Regions from separate parts of the Stenotrophomonas sp. YJH_SMC_58 genome, predicted to be linked through region 2. Evidence: riboswitches for the same ligand, from Rfam matches in the RefSeq annotation. Region 2 holds a riboswitch; the other holds the start of a gene.
What was found. Region 2 has a riboswitch for thiamine pyrophosphate ahead of AC5P68_RS13710 (TonB-dependent receptor). Riboswitches for the same ligand answer to the same signal wherever they lie in the genome.
Positions count from the first base shown of each region.

Region 1: it holds a riboswitch for thiamine pyrophosphate, as region 2 does, so the genes downstream of both, thiC (phosphomethylpyrimidine synthase ThiC) here and AC5P68_RS13710 (TonB-dependent receptor) in region 2, are expected to answer to the same signal.

Region 1 is NZ_JCAFSW010000001.1:441,874-446,945, forward strand. Features, by position in the region: gene AC5P68_RS01930 (ion channel) at 246-917, opposite strand; gene thiC (phosphomethylpyrimidine synthase ThiC) at 1,057-2,901, opposite strand; TPP riboswitch at 2,984-3,084, opposite strand; gene AC5P68_RS01940 (BCCT family transporter) at 3,305-4,882, shown strand.
Region 2 is NZ_JCAFSW010000010.1:910-5,981, forward strand. Features, by position in the region: gene AC5P68_RS13710 (TonB-dependent receptor) at 1-2,084, opposite strand, end outside; TPP riboswitch at 2,155-2,250, opposite strand; gene AC5P68_RS13715 (phosphotransferase enzyme family protein) at 2,294-3,418, opposite strand; gene AC5P68_RS13720 (glycine zipper 2TM domain-containing protein) at 3,544-3,951, opposite strand; gene AC5P68_RS13725 (peptidoglycan-binding protein) at 4,197-5,072, opposite strand, start outside.

The sequences.
Region 1 (5,072 bases), on a different contig from region 2:
ATCTGGGCAGGGCTCACCAGCAATACCGTCCCCACCGTCCCTGGACAGGGCCATCGAAAAGCCAGATTCCGCACAAAGCATCGGCGCATACCGCAAAAACAATAACGCCCCCGGATATTAGCCTAAGCCGGTTACCCCGCCTATGACGGGGTCGACACTCAGGCTCTCTCTCGCCGACGCATTCACATAATCTGCATCACCATTCGCGCCCTTTTGGGCGCGAAATTTTTATCTGGCGTTCATTTTCACATGCGCCGAAGCATGGTCAACCCGACCAGACGCGACACCACAAGGCCGATATACATGACGCCTGCGAACTGTTCGAGCATCACCAGGGCCCGTGCCTGCGGGTGCAACGGCACGACGTCACTCAATCCAACTCCGGACAACAAGCTGAAGCTCAGATAAAGCAGCTCCATCCAACTGCGCTCGGGGCCAGCAGTCGCACCCTGGAAACTGCCTGGATACCACTGTTGGCACACCGCGAATGCAAAGGCGAACCCCCAGGCCAGCAGGGTGAAGGTTGCCCCGGCTGCGAACAGTTCGTCGCGTGTTACTCGATGGTCCTGCAGCATGTAGGCGATCAATGCCCCGGCCGTATAGAAGTACAGCAGGCTTTCCAGCAGCTGCGCGGTGGTCAGCAGCGCGCTGCGGTCCAGCAGGGCGCCAGCCAGCGAGAACACCACCGATGGAATGGCCAGCAGCAATGCCAGCCACGTGCCCAGCGGACTGCGCTGGACCACCCACAGCGCCAGGCCGAGTACCGCCATGCCGAACATGCCCAGCGCCGCCCGGCCAGCGGCGGTGTCATCGAGGGCGGGATACAGCAGTACCGCGATCAACTGGGCGGCCAGGAGCCAGGCCGAAGGATGGCGGCGGGCGATGGCCAGCCAGCGGGTGGTCGTGGCAACGGGCATGGCGTCCTTTCCCCTGGGCGATGCGCGGAGGATAGCCGGGCGCGGCGTGATGAACGGTAGTGCCGGCCATTGGCCAGCACTCCCCCCGGTCCCGTGCACGACGGAATGCCGGCCGGCGGCCGGCACTACCCGTTACCCGTCACCCCTGGCGGTAGACCTCGGCCCCGCCAGCACGGAACTCCTGCGACTTCTCCTTCATGCCGGCCTCGGCGTAGTCGCGCACGTCCTGGGTGATCTTCATCGAACAGAAGTGCGGTCCGCACATCGAGCAGAAGTGGGCCAGCTTGTGCGCGTCCTTCGGCAGCGTCTCGTCGTGGAATTCCTTGGCCTTTTCCGGATCCAGGCCCAGGTGGAACTGGTCCTCCCAGCGGAACTCGAAGCGCGCCTTGCTCAGCGCGTTGTCGCGTACCTGCGCGCCCGGATGACCCTTGGCCAGGTCGGCCGCGTGCGCGGCAATGCGGTAAGCCATGATGCCGTCGCGCACGTCCTGGCGGTTGGGCAGGCCCAGGTGCTCCTTCGGCGTCACGTAGCAGAGCATGGCCGTGCCAAACCAGCCGATCATCGCCGCGCCGATCGCACTGGTGATGTGGTCGTAGCCCGGCGCGATGTCGGTCGTCAGCGGCCCCAGCGTGTAGAACGGCGCTTCGCCGCATTCGCGCAGCTGCTTGTCCATGTTTTCCTTGATCAGCTGCATCGGCACGTGGCCGGGGCCTTCGATCATGGTCTGCACATCGTGTTTCCAGGCGATCTTCGTCAGTTCACCCAGCGTTTCCAGTTCGCCGAACTGCGCCGCGTCGTTGGCATCAGCGATGCAACCCGGGCGCAGCCCGTCGCCCAGCGAGAAGGTCACGTCGTAGGCCTTCATGATTTCGCAGATGTCTTCGAAATGCGTGTAGAGGAAGTTCTCCTTGTGATGCGCCAGGCACCACTTGGCCATGATCGAGCCGCCGCGGCTGACGATGCCGGTGACACGCTTGGCGGTAAGCGGCACGTAGCGCAGCAGCACGCCGGCGTGGATGGTGAAGTAGTCCACGCCCTGCTCGGCCTGCTCGATCAGGGTGTCACGGAAGATCTCCCAGGTCAGTGCCTCGGCGCGGCCGTCAACCTTCTCCAGGGCCTGGTAGATCGGCACGGTACCGATCGCCACCGGCGAGTTGCGGATGATCCATTCGCGCGTCTCGTGGATGTGCTTGCCGGTGGACAGGTCCATCACCGTGTCACCGCCCCAGCGGATCGCCCACACCAGCTTCTCCACTTCCTCGGCGATGCCGGAAGACACCGCGCTGTTGCCGATGTTGGCGTTGATCTTGGTCAGGAAATTGCGGCCGATGATCATCGGCTCGCTTTCCGGGTGGTTGATGTTGTTGGGCAGCACCGCACGGCCACGTGCAATCTCGTCGCGCACGAACTCCGGGGTGATGACTTTCTGGATCGACGCACCGAAGGCCTCGCCCGGGTGCTGCTGCAGCAGGCCCGCATCGCGGATCGCGTCCAGCCGCTGGTTCTCGCGGATGGCGACGAATTCCATTTCCGGCGTGATGATGCCGCGGCGCGCGTAATGCATCTGGGTGACGTTGGCACCGGCACGTGCACGGCGTGGCAGGCTGCGCGCGGGGAAACGCACCGCGTCAAGCTTCGGGTCATGCTCGCGATCGCGGCCGAACGAAGAACTCAGTCCTTCAAGCTGCTCGGTATCACCGCGCTCTTCCACCCAGCCGCGACGCAGTGCCGGCAAACCGGCGGACAGATCGATGCGCACCTCCGGGTCGGTGTACGGGCCCGACGTGTCGTAAACGGTCACCGGCGCATTCTCTTCGCCGCCGAACAACGTCGGCGTACGGGTCAGCGCGATCTCGCGCATCGGCACCTGCAGATCCGGGCGTGAACCAGGCACGTGGATCTTGCGCGAGCCGGGAATGGGCCGGGTCACGGATGCGGAGAGTTGCTGGGCCTGTTGCTGCAGGGCGGAGAGCTGTGCGTTCATCGGGCATCGTCCAGGAAGGTCAGGGACGAAGCGGCGGCGCACGGCACCCGCGCACGGACGGTCCTTGGGCGGAGTCCGGGCACGGCTGCATTGCAAAGCTTCCCTACGCCGGTATGAGCCGGATCAGGTTCCAAGGGACTGTCTCAACCGTGGCCACATGGCCCGGTACCCCCGCTTCTTGGTGCGCATTAGAGCATAGACCGCCCGCCTCCGGGACCAGGTCGCCATTCGTTAACGGAACCATGACGTCGCGTTCAGTAACGTGCACGCCATCGCGTCGCTGAGATCGATGCGTTCCCCGCCGCCTTCGCGGCCCCTGCCCGGTCCATGCTGCATGCCGCCGGCCCTTCGCCGCAAGCTCTGCTCGCTCCCCTCAATCCCCCTTGATCGGAGAAGCTCCTTCATGGTGTTTCGCGTTTCCATCGCACTGGTTCTGCTGCTGGTGCTGCTCGCCGGTATCGCCCCCGGCCCATTCAACACAGTGGTCCAGTCGATGCTGGCAGAAGTCATCCGCAGTGTCGGCTGGCTGTACCTGCTGGTGGTGTTCCTGGCGCTGGTGTTCCTGATGTACCTGGCGTTCGGCCGCTTCGGCAACCTGCGCATCGGCGGCGAGGACGCCGAACCCGAGTTCTCGCGTGCCAGCTGGATGTCGATGCTGTTCGCCGCCGGCATGGGCATCGGCCTGGTGTTCTGGGGTGCGGCCGAGCCCATCTCGCATTTCAGCAAGCCGCCGGAAGGGCTGGCACCCGAAAGCATGGACGCTGCCCGTGCTGCCATGCGCTACGTGTTCTTCCATTGGGGCCTGCACCCGTGGGCCATCTATGCGCTGATCGGCCTGGCAATGGCCTGGTTCCAATTCAACCGCAACGGCCGTGGCCAGATCAGCGACATGCTGCAACCGATCATCGGACGTCACCATCGTGGCTGGATCGGGCATGTGGTCAACATCTCCGCTGTCGTCGCCACTGCGGTTGGCGTGGCTACAGCACTGGGCTTCGGCACGGTGCAGATCGCAGCCGGCGTGGAACGCGTATTCGGCGTGCAGGCGGGCGTTCCGCTGCAGTTGACGATCATTGCGGTGGCCTTCGTTCTGTACATGGCGTCCACGCTCAGCGGCGTCGGCCGCGGCATGAAATGGCTGTCCAACTTCAACCTTGCACTGGCGGCGCTGCTGCTGGCGCTGGTGCTGGTACTCGGCCCGACTGGCGCGATCTTCAACACGTTCACCACGACGCTGGGCTCCTATCTCAACCAGCTGGTGACGATGAGCCTGCGCATGTCACCGTTCTCGTCCAGCACCTGGGTCGCGGACTGGACGATCTTCTACTGGGCCTGGTGGATTTCCTGGGCACCGTTCGTCGGTTCGTTCATCGCGCGCATCTCGCGCGGTCGCAGCGTTCGCGAGTTCGTGATCGGCGTGGTGCTGGCACCGACGCTGCTGGGCTTCTTCTGGTTCTCGGTGTTCGGTGGCACCGCGATCTGGATGCAGATCTTCGGCCAGGCCGACCTGCTGCAGGCACTGGGCAACGGCTATGAAACGGTGCTGTTCACTATGTTCGACAGCCTGCCGCTGCCGTTGCTGCTGTCGTGCATTGCGCTGGTGCTACTGATGATCTTCTTCGTGACCTCGGCTGATTCTGCGGTACTTGTGCTGGCCAGCATGTCCACGGACGACGCGGGCGAGCCATTGCGCAAGCACAAAGTGGCGTGGGGTGTCGGCATTGCGCTCGTGGCGGGTTCCTTGCTGTTGGCAGGGGGACTGGAGGCGCTGCAGGGCATGATCACCATCACTGCGCTGCCGTTCGCGCTGCTGATGCTTCTTGTGATGGTGTCGCTGTATCGGGTGCTGGACCAGGAGTACACCCGCGAGCGACGGCAGGCGCAGCGCCAGCGGCACATGATCGATGCGTGGATCGCACGCGAGATGGCGGCGCAGGAGGAGACGCAGGCCGAGGCAGCGCGCGCGCACGATCAGGATTGAGGGTTGTTTTGCAGCCTGCGGCTGCACCGCTTTTCTCAAGCAACGACAACAGCAACCTCAAAAGCAGCTCTGGGTTGCTGCTAGTTTGGCGGGGCGGTGTGGGCTGGCAGGACACGCCGTAAACCCATCCCTGGGGGCTCGATGGCGCCTTGCTCGTGTGCGCTGTCCTGCGCACATGGCAAGACCGGGG
Region 2 (5,072 bases):
ACGTTGTCCACCGACAGGTTCCAGGTCACTGTGCGCTCGCGCAGGCGATGCTGGAAACGCAGGCCAGCGTCGAACACTGAATAGTCCGGTGCGCGCACGCCGCCGTCGACACGTGCCACGTTGGCACCGGCATAGCGCCAGCCGCCGGTCACGTCCAGGCCCTGCACGAACGGCAGCGCGTAGGCCAGGTGCACGCTGGCGCGTACCTTCGGCACGTTCACCAGCTGATGGCCTTCATAGGCTGGCGTGCCGGTGTCGCGCGCGCGCGCCTGCAGCACGCTGGCGCTGGCCACGATCTGCAGCGCATCGGTCAGCTGGCCGTTGGCGGTCAGCTCCAGGCCGGTGTGGGTCTGCGTGCCTTCCTCGACGAAGGTGTAGCCGACGTCGCTGCTGTCCGGCTTGGCGTACTGGTACGGCTGCGAAATGCGGAACACGGCCGCGCCCAGGGTCAGCGCTTCGACCGGCACGTACTTCACGCCCACTTCCAGCTGCCGCGACTGCACCGACGGCAGGAAGGTGTCGGCGTTGCTGGTCCAGAACGGCGCTTCCTGGCCCAGCGAAATGCCGCGCACGTAGCTGGCATAGGCATTGAGCTGGTCGGTGGCCTTCCACACCACCGCGGTCTGCGGCAGGAAGCGCGACAGGCGGCTGTGCCGCTGCGGGGTGCCACGCTTGTCGTAGGCGCGCTCATCGAGGCGCACGAAGCGGCCACCGGCCAGCCACTGCCAGTCGTCACCGAAGCTCACCCGGTCCAGCGCGAAGAACGCGGTCTGGCGGCTGTCCAGGCGACGTGCGGATGGGCCCGGCATCTTCGGCGATGGCGCGAACACCGGCACCGGTGCCTCGTGGATGTTGCTGGTACCGACGTACTCGTTGACGCTCGGGCGCTTGTCCACGGTGCGGCGGAAGTAGTCGGCGCCGACGGTCAGGTGGTGACCGACGCTGCCGGTCTCGAAGCGGCCGCGCAGTTCGGCACGGGCCTGCTGGTTGCGGCGGGTGTCGTCCGGGCTGCGGTAGTCGTAGATGTCATAGTCGCCGTTGGGTGCGAAGTAGTTGCCTGGCACGCTGCCATCGGCACATTGCGCGGCGTAGTAGCAGCCGTAGGCGAAGGCGACGTTGTCATCGATCACCGAACGGCTGTGGCCGACCGATACACGTGATTGCCAGGCGTCGTTGAAGTCGTAGGTATGCAGCGCGGTGATGTTGGTGCTGGCGATATCCACCGGGCGCTGCCACGGCTGGTAGCCGAGCAGATGCTCGCGGTCGACACCGCGCGGCAGGTCACGCGCGCCCAGCAGCTGGTAGCCGGACACCGAGCGCTGCGAGCTGGTCTGGTAGTTGGCATCCACTTCCAGCTTGCCGCGCTCGCCGATCAGCCAGTCGGCGGCCAGCGAGTAGAAGTTGCGGCGGCCATCGGCGTGCTCGACGTAGGAATTGCTGGAATCCCATGCGGCATTCAGGCGGACGCCGAAGCGCGGGGTGATCCAGTGGCCGACATCGACGGCAACGTAGCGCGAGCCTTCCGAATCGGTGCCGAGCGTGGCGGTGCGCACTTCCGCCGGGCGCTTGCCGATGTAATTGATGATTCCGCCCGGCGCCATCACGCCTGCCGCCAGGCCGGCTTCACCCTTGAGGATCTCCACCGACTGCACGTTCTCCAGCGCCAGGCGTTGTTCGCCGGCGATGGACAGCCCGTTGAAGCGGTAGCCGGTGGCCGCGTCCAGTGCGAAGCCTCGGATGGCGATGTTCTGGTAGTAGCCCACCGGCGCGTAGGCATCACCCAGCGAGGCATCGTTGCTGGCCAGCTCGGACAGCGAACGTACCTGGCGACCGTCGAGGTAATCGCGCTCGAGCACGTTCATCGACGCGGGCGTGTCCTTCCAGCTGCCGCCACCGAAGGCATTCACGCGCGAGGTATCGGCCTTCGGTTTGCCGGCCTGCACGCGCACCGCCGCCAGTTCGGTCGGCGAGCGCTCGGCGCCGGTGGCAGCCGCATCGGGGGACGTTTCGGCCTCGCTGGCGTGCAGCGGCAGCGCGGCGCAGAGGGCGAGGCAGAGCAGGGTGGGGCGCAGGCAGCGGTTCATTCGGTTCGTCTTCGGACAACAAGGGAGACGAAGCGACGGCGCGCAGGTGCACCGGCCCATGACGGGGGTGTGGCTGCGGCTCAAAGCTCCCTACGCCGGTGCAAACCGGATCAGGTTCCAAGGGACTCTCTCAGCCTGGCAGATCCAGGCACCCCCGCTTCAGGTGACCATTTCACTACAAATGGTACGGATTTGCGAGCCGGCGTCCTTCAGGCTGCCGCGTGCAGCGCGTTGAGCAGTGCCTGCCCCGGGGCGGTATGGAACCACGCCGGATGGCCGAGCATGAAGGGCTGCCACGCCACATCGGCATTGGCGGTCGAGCCGGTGACGCCCTCGAAATACTCCACTTCGGATAGTGCGAAGTCGAAATGCACCATCGGCAGCAGGTCGGCCAGCAGGTGCACGCGTGCCGCCGACAGCGGAAGCACCTGGCGGTAGCCGTCGAGCAGGGCCAGCGCAATATCGATGCGCACCGCCTCCATGCCGCGCTCCAGTTCCAGCCACGCCACCGCGTTGCGCTCGATCGCCGTGGCGAGGTCGAACAGCGCACTGGTGGGCGAGGCCAGGCCGAAATCCAGCACGGTACTGATCTGCCCATCGCGCCACAGCAGGTTGGAAACGTGCCAGTCGTTGTGCGCCCACAACCGTGGCTCATCGCGCAGGCGCTCGGCCAGGCCGGCATGCCACGGCAGCACGTCGCGCTGCAACTGCGCTTCCCATGGAATGCGCGCGAGATAGCGGGCCAGCCCGGGACGCTCGTGCAGCCCTGCCTTGATGGCCGCGATCGGATCGTCAGCACGGATCAGATCGTCGCGCGCGACCAGCACATGGGTGCTGCGTTGGGGCGCGTGGTAGCTGGCGGCGGCCCGGTGCAGCTGCGCGAGTGTGCGCCCGGCTTCGCGGGCCTGCGCGACATCGGTCAGCAGCGACCACGACACGGCGTCGCGGTACAGGTCCTCGCCGACGCCGATCGCATGCAGCTCGAACGTCCATTCGCCATGTTCGGCCGCAGTGTGGCCATCGGCCGCTGGCAGCACCTGCACCACCGGTACGCCCGCTGCGGCGAGATGGGCGATGAAGCGATGCTCTTCTTCCAGGCAGGCCGTGCTGCGCACGCTGTGGTGGTGGCGCTTGATGAACACCGCGCCTTCCACGCCGTTGACGATGGCGGCAGCCGACAGCGGCCGCGGGCTGTGCCAGCGCGGTTCGCTGCGCTCGTCCAGCTGCGGGTAGTGCTGGCGCAGCCACGCGATGTCCGCCGCGCTGATCGGTGGCCAGTCGGCAGCGACCTCGTCGTTGTTGAGGCCCTGCACGCGGTGGGAGGAAGAAGTCATGCCGCAGCCCCAGTGGGGAAAGTCACATCCAAGGCTGCGCATTCAACGCCATGCACGCGGCCAACGCAAACGGGCGGGTCATCGACCCGCCCGTCCGTGCATCGGCATGGGAGATGCCGCGCTGCTTACCAGCCGCGATGGCGACCGCGGTCGTGGTAGTAGCGGTTGTCGTAGTAGCGCTCGCGCTGCCAGCGACGGTCATCACCGCGGTCGTAGTAGCCGCTGCGGTAGTAGCCACGGTCGTAACGGCGATCGTAGCGGTCGTCGTAACGGCGATTGTCGTAGTAACGGCGGTCGCGGCGGTCGGAGGTGGTCAAGTTGCCGATCGCGCCGCCGGCCACGGCGCCGCCGACGGTGGCAGCGGGATCGCCGTTGGAGAGCAGGTTGCCGGCCACGCCACCGACCACGGCGCCGACCAGGGTGCGCTTGTCCTTCCTCGACATCGCGCTGGCATCGCTGACCACGGCGACACCGGCAACCAGTGCCAGGGCCATCGCCAGACCACGGAAGCTGAGTGTGGAAGTACTGAGCATGTTCGTTCTCCTGTGAGGTGCATGCCACGCTGGGCAGGGAGGGCGCGGGCGCCCCGGCTGCCGTGGAGACCACGCTGACGTTCCAACATTGCCGGAACATTGCCTGGTCCACCGTGCGGCTTGCGCATTCATCTAGCGGCAGGCGGCATGAAGCAAGGCTGAAAGCGGCCTCGGCCGCTCAGCTGGCAGAAAGGGAAAAGGCCACGCGGACGTGGCCCTCCCTTCTCTGCCAAGGCGTTGCGGGCTTAGACGCCCATCGCCTTCTGTGCCTGCCGGGCCTGCTCCTGCTGGGCGTCCTGCTGCTGGTGCAGCACGTTAGGCGCGCCCTGCACGGCACCGCTGCTGAGCGCGATGCTCTGCTCGCTGGCGGCTCGGGCCTCCACCGCCACGCGGCTGGCCGCCGGGTCACCGATCGTGCCCTGCACGGCAAACAGGCGTTCACCGTTCGGGCTGGGCACCACCGTGTCGATGCGCTGCAGGCCGGCGGCATGCGCCTCCTTGGTCAGGGCCGCCGCGGCGCTTTCCAGCGCGTGGCGATCCTTGAAGGTGCCGGCCGGCAACAGTTCCAGACCCTTGCTGGCCTGGATGAAGAGCGGATTGCGCGGGTGCCGTTCGTCGTTCAGCAGCGGGCGCTCGCGGGCTTCCTTGATGGCCTCCAGCGTCTTCGCCCCGACAATGCCGTCGGCCACCAGGCCGTTGTCCTTCTGCAGCTGGCGCACCGCCGCGTCGGTGTTGCGGCCGAAGCGGCCATCCTCGACCAGCGGCTTGCCGTCGGCACCGACGTAGCCGAGGTGGCCCAGCTGCTCCTGCACCTTGCGCACGCCCTCGCTGTGCGCGCCCTGCTTGTACAGTTCGGCGTGCGGCGTGGCAGCGGCCTTGTGCTCGGCGGCAGGCTTGCCCTGGGCCTGCTCGTGCGACGGGGTGCGGTTTTCCAGCAGGTCGCGCGCCTTGGACAGCGGATCGGAGGCGTACAGCTTCCAGTTCGGGTGGTCCTTCACCTGCTTGAGGTAGTCCTCGACCGGCATGGTGTGCACGCCCTTGCTGCCGGTGGACTGGCTGATCAGCAGCTTGTCGGTGGTGGGGTCGCGCACCACCATCACGATGTGGTCGATGCCGTTCCA